One region of the Natranaerovirga pectinivora genome, then DNA from elsewhere that is predicted to be linked to it. Evidence: predicted binding sites of a transcription regulator. Region 1 holds the regulator's gene; the other holds the start of a gene.
What was found. The regulator Rex, encoded in region 1, represses fermentation and respiration genes when NADH is low (regulators of the CRP and FNR family bind a similar motif). The targets are predictions, from matches to a motif close to ATTGTTAANTANTTAACAAT.
Positions count from the first base shown of each region.

Region 2: EDC18_RS03525 ((2Fe-2S) ferredoxin domain-containing protein) is a predicted target of Rex. The motif match lies at 1,365-1,384, and genes of this name have one in related genera.

Region 1 is NZ_SMAL01000003.1:31,712-34,932, forward strand. Features, by position in the region: gene EDC18_RS04985 (NAD(P)H-hydrate dehydratase) at 1-654, opposite strand, end outside; gene acpS (holo-ACP synthase) at 651-1,025, opposite strand; gene EDC18_RS04995 (hypothetical protein) at 1,022-1,633, opposite strand; gene EDC18_RS05000 (redox-sensing transcriptional repressor Rex) at 1,771-2,424, opposite strand; gene abc-f (ribosomal protection-like ABC-F family protein) at 2,562-3,221, shown strand, end outside.
Region 2 is NZ_SMAL01000002.1:214,513-217,733, reverse strand. Features, by position in the region: gene EDC18_RS03530 ([Fe-Fe] hydrogenase large subunit C-terminal domain-containing protein) at 1-1,077, opposite strand, end outside; gene EDC18_RS03525 ((2Fe-2S) ferredoxin domain-containing protein) at 1,064-1,318, opposite strand; gene EDC18_RS03520 (signal peptidase II) at 1,511-1,951, opposite strand; gene EDC18_RS03515 (putative polysaccharide biosynthesis protein) at 2,081-3,221, shown strand, end outside.

The sequences.
Region 1 (3,221 bases):
CATTCTAGAATCATAAGCTCTCTTAGGAAATCCTATATCTACTATATTGGTTTTTGAAGCATATAATGTGCCAGGATATAAAACATTACCTAATTTATTAAGTCCAAAAGTTACTGTCAAGTTTGCTTTTATCGCAACTCCAAGAACTTTTCCACTTTTAGAACAAATTCCTGAGGGGATATCCACAGAAATTACAAACTTATCTTCATTATTAACACACTGAATAGTGTCTTTATAATGCCCAATTACCTCTCGCGTTAACCCAGTTCCAAAAATAGCATCTATTATTAAATCTGATTCACTAATATACTTCTTTAGTTGATCAGCATCATATTTGTCTACTTTTATATTTAAGTTCTGTAATATTTTTAATTGCATAGATGTTTCTTGTGTATAATTTTCACTTAGTAACATTATGTTAGTACGAATCCCTTTGTTACCCAATAATCTGCCAATAGCTAACCCATCTCCACCATTATTCCCGGAACCACAAAGTATAAAGACTTTTTCGTTTTCAATATGCTTTCTTTTTAATATATGGTCTACAATTCCCAGGGCAGCCCTTTCCATAAGTACCATAGATGGTATTCCTATTTCTTTTATGGTATAAGAATCAATTAATTGCATTTCCTCTCCAGTTACTAATTTTATCATAAGTCACCTTCTCCAATGGCAAATGCTACAACACTTTCTTTATTATGAGACGTAGATACAAAGAGAGTCTGTATTCCTAATTCTTTTTGCAACTCTTTGGCTTTACTGTATAAAAGGACATAAGGTTTACCTAAAGAGTCTCTTAATACTTCTATATGTACTAATTCAATTGCTCTAAAACCTGTTCCCAACACTTTTGAAACAGCTTCTTTTATGGCAAAATTACTTGCAATAGTAGTAACAGACCAATTTCTTTCTATAAATAGATTAATTTCTTTTTCTGTAAAGTATTTATTTACAAAACTTTTGTTTCTAATTGCTTTTTCTATTCTAGAAAGCTCTATGATATCTGTTCCTATCCCTTTTATCATTCTTCATCACCATAATCATCATCAAATAAGTTAATTATTTCAAATCCTAATAAATCATGTAAGTATGTATACACTTTTTGATTTTGTTCTTCTTTTTCTTGTTTTATAATTATGTTTTCTTTTAATTTGCTTTTAGTTTCTTCAATCCATTCATTTAACTTCACTATTTCTTTTTTGCTTTTCTCCATATCATTATAACATATATTAACGCTAACTTTTAGAAGTTCTTCATTTGTCTCTTTTATTTTGTGTGGTAACTCATCTAAAATCATTTCGTATTTTATAAGTTTTTCATTTATTTCATCTATGTATTTTTTGCTTTTTTCCATATTTTTAGACGCATTTTCATCTTTTTTTTCAAAGGCCTCTGACATATTATTCATTATTTCTGAAACGAATTTTTTCTTTAGTAACGTATATTCTTTAAACTCTGTATTCACTTTCCCTTGTTCTTGAATAAGTTTGTTTAATTTATTTTCTAATTCTACTATTTTTTTAGGTTTATTATTACTTGGAAACAGCTCATGCCATCGGTTATCTAGGGTTAGTAGAGGCACTTTCTTATTTATAGGTATATCAATAGTTTTTTTATGGTTTAAAAATAACATCATCATCCCTCCTTATAATCTATTATATCTTATTTCATATATCTTACTATGAGTTATATGAATTATTTAAATAGGAATTCACCCATCAAGAAAAAGAAGGTATATCCACCTTCTTTTATTTGTACGCACACTGTATTTTATTTTTGTTGTTTTTTCTTTTTCTCTTTTCTACTTATGGTATAAGATAATGTCATCAAACTATCTAATAAATGTACATTTTCTACTACTACATCCTTTGGTAAGTTTAAATCGATAGGAGCAAAATTCCAAATCCCTTTAATCCCTGCTTTTACTAAATCACTTGCAACTTTTGGTGCTTTTTGTTTTGGTAAAGTAAGGGCTGCTATATGAATATTGTTTTCTATAACAAAATTTTCTATTTCATCTATATCTTTAATTTCTAATCCTCTAATTTCTACACCTACGAGTCTTGGATTAACATCAAAAAGTCCTTTAACAATAAATCCTCTTTTTTCGAAATCTGTATAATTTGCCAAAGCTTGTCCTAGATTACCTGCTCCAATAATAATAACATTGTACTTATTTTCTAGTCCTAATATTTTACCAATTTCTTTATAAAGATGCTCAACATTATATCCATAGCCTTGTTGTCCAAAGCCTCCAAAATTATTCAAGTCTTGTCTTATTTGAGACGCTGTTACTTTCATTCTTTCACTTAACTCTTTAGAGGAGATCCTTACAACATCATTTTCTAGTAAATCCCCTAAATACCTATAGTATCTAGGAAGCCTTTTTATTACTGCTGTTGATATTTTTTTTTCTGGTAACATGTTGGTCACTCCCTCACTATTGTTTCCTTTAAATTATTATATTATTTTATGAACATAAAGTCAATTATAACCTTTTCATTATTCACTTTGAATGGTATCATATACTATGACAAAAGATGAATTATGGAGGTTTCAAAATGATACTTGCTTGTAAAAACATCAGCAAATCTTTTGGTATTACACCAATCTTAAATAATGTATCATTTCATATAGAAAAAGGAGAAAAAATAGGCTTAGTAGGCGTAAACGGTGCAGGAAAAACAACACTGTTTAAAATACTATCAGGTCATATAACTCCAGACGAAGGTCAAATTATCATACCTAATCAAATTAATTTGGGGTATTTATCACAAGAACAAGATTTAAACTCTAATAGTACAATTTATGATGAAATGTTAGATTCAAAAAAGGACATTCTTGAACTAGAAATAAAAATTAAAACGGTTGAAAAGAAAATGAAAGAAGCTACTAGTACTCAACTTGAAACCCTTATGAATGAGTATGCTAAATTACAACAAAAATTCGAAGATTTAGACGGCTATAGCTATCAAAGTGAAATTAGAGGGGTTTTAAAAGGGCTTGGATTTGTTACAGAAGATCACTCTAAGACCATAAACACCCTCTCTGGCGGGCAAAAAACACGAGTTTCTTTAGCAAAACTATTATTAATGAAACCTGATTTAATACTCCTTGATGAGCCTACAAATCATCTGGATATGAATTCTATTAGCTGGCTAGAAAATTACATAAACACCTATGATGGCTCCTTAATTATTATCTCTCATGATCGTTACTTC
Region 2 (3,221 bases), on a different contig from region 1:
TAATATTTTATTTAGAGTTGATTCACTTATTTTCTCTTTTTCTTTTTTCTGACTTTCAAAAGTTCTCTTTAACTCATTATCTGTTAAGAAATATAAAGGTTCATTTCCTTTATTTTTGTTTGTTATATATCTTTTAAGCTTCTGCTTTCTATTAAATAAACCAACACTATTTTTAGGTATTGCTGGACCACCTATGCAACTTTCATTACAAGCACTGATTTCTATAAATACTTTAGATAAAGATTTGTTTTTTAATTCTTCAAAAACACTTTTAGAATTACTTAGTCCTGTAATTGATAAAATATCATAGCCCTTATTAATTAGACAGTCTCTTAGACCATTGGCTATGCCACCAACTATTGGATAGCTACGTCCGTTATCTTCACCATTATACCCCAGTACCTTTTTTTCATAATTATCGCCTAAATATTGATCACTGTCTTCAATCCACCCTACAACCTCTTCTAGTGTTAGTACGGCATCAATCATTCCTGCATTATATTGATTGAGAGCTTCACATTTTTTACTAATACATGGTCCAATAAAAACCGTCATTGCCTCTTTTTTTTCTTTTTTAATCGCTTTTCCGTGAGCAATCATAGGGGATACAAAAGGCAACATGTATTCAATACTTTCTGGATAATGTCTTTCCACAAGCAAATTTATTGTAGGACAACAACTGGTCACCACATAATTAGGGTTATTTTCTTCTATGTAATTAGCGTAAGCTTTGGTTATATATTCTGCACCTATTGCTGTTTCTTCTACTGAAGAAAAACCCAACCCCATTAACTGTTGAATAAATGTATTAGGTTCTGTAAAAAAGCCTGCAAAAGATGGTGCCAAACTACCAATCACTTCTTGTCCTTTGTCAATAGCTTCTTTAACAATCTCTATATCACTCTTTATGTGTCTAGCATTTTGAGGACATACGACAAAACATTGTCCACAAGCAATACAAAGGTTTTCATCTATTTGTGCTTGATTTTCATTAAATCTTATAGCTTTGATAGGACAAGTTCGTAAACATTTATAACAATTTCTACAGTTAGCAGATGCAAAATTAAGTATTCTCATATGACACCTGCTCTCTAATAGCATAAAAAAAAGCATTTACCTTGTTTGGTTCAAGTGAATATATTTTATCTTGATTAACTTTTACAGATACAGCCTCTGTACAATGACCTAAGCAGAAAGCTGCTTTAATAGTAATTTGATCTTCAAGAAAAGACTCCTGCACCAAGCTTTCTATTTTTGATATAATTTCATAAGAGCCCTTTAGATGACAGGCGCTTCCAACACAAACTTCAATAACCATAACCAATCCTCCCAAAAAACCAAATACATTATTTTTAGTATAAAATATAGTTAATTTTTTGTCAAAGTTTTTTCAAATTACTTCAATAATTTTCAACGTTTATATACGAAGATTTCCTAGTCTATAAAAAAAGACAATCCTAGAAACTCTCCTAGAATAGCCCTTTTTATTATCTCTATTATACTTTATATTTTATTTATTTCTTCCAAATAACAACAATATAATACATCCTATAAATATAAACATATCCCCCAAGTTAAAAACTACTTTTTTTAAAGATTTAAAAGAAAAGTAATCAATTACATGGTTTCTTTTTAATCTATCATAGAAATTACTTAATGCCCCTCCCATAATTAAAGCTAATGCAAATTTTGTCACCGCATTCCCTTTAAATATAATAAGTTTCAAAAGATATATCATCATGGAACCAATTGCAATGATATTAGCTATAAACAAATATTGGGGCTTTTCCTTAAAAATTCCCAAAAAAGCACCTTTATTATAGCATTTCGTTAGAATAATATTCCCATTTAATATATACTCATCTTTATGTAATGCTCTGGTTTTATCCATCTTGACTTTTATAACTTGATCCAATACAAATAATAATGCAATTAAAAAGATATATATCATCTCGTAGTCTCCTTACAATTAATTTTTCTTTATTTACTTATCTTTTATCATACTGAAATAAATACATAATGACAAGCCTATTAGAATATATTTCTCTTAAATAGATAGAAAAAGCATAGGCGATTGTATATGAAAAGAAACAAAAAAGATTCCATCATTAAAGGGGCTATTATATTAACTATTGCAGGGCTTATTACTAAAGTTATAGGATTCTTATATCGAATATATATGTCTAATCTTATCGGCTCTGAAGGAATGGGGATATTTCAATTAATTTTTCCTGTGTTTATGATTTGTTATACCATATGTTGCTCTGGATTGTTTACTGCTATATCAAAACTTGTAGCTGCACAAAGGGCTTCTAATAACACTAAAAATATGTCCCGCATCATCAATACAGCCACATTTATAACATTGGTTTTATCACTAATACTTTCTATCATTATATACGTATTTAGTGAATTTATTAGTTATAATTTATTAAAAGAACCTAGAACTTTACTTTCATTAAAAATCCTTGCTTTTACAGTTCCATTTACAGCTATAGGCTCCTCTGTTAAAGCATACTTTTATGGTTTAAAGAAAACCTTTATCCCTGCTAGTTCACAATTAATTGAACAAATTATAAGAGTTGCTGCTGTTTATTTGTTAGCAAGTACCTTTATTCCTAAAGGATTAGAGTTTGCTTGTGCTATGGCAGTAATAGGTATGGCATTAGGAGAAATAATCACTTGTTTCTATGTTATTATTTCTTATAGAGTATCCATAGGAAAAAACACTGAAGAGAGATGCTCTAATTATAATTCTTACAGAAAAATTGCCAACAATATTGCAACTATTGCCATCCCTCTAACAGCAAATAGGGTATTGATTACGATTTTATCTAGTGTAGAAACAATCTTGATCCCTTCAAGGTTACAACTATTTGGTATGACCCATTCTAATGCTCTAAGTTTATATGGTATGTTAACTGCAATGGCAATACCCTTGGTAATGTTTCCTTCTGTCTTTACAAATTCATTATCTCTCCTGCTCTTGCCAGCAGTTTCTGAAGCCAGTGCCGCAAAGAACAAGAACACCATCAAACATACAACATCAAAGACACTACAGTATTCCTTACTTATAGGTATTATTAGCACATGTATTTTTATTGTATTTGGTAAACCAATGGGCACGCGAATATACAATGAGCCCTTTGTTGGAAATCTTTTAGTGATACTTGCTTGGCTATGTCCATTTATATATCTTAATACCACACTAGCTAGTATAT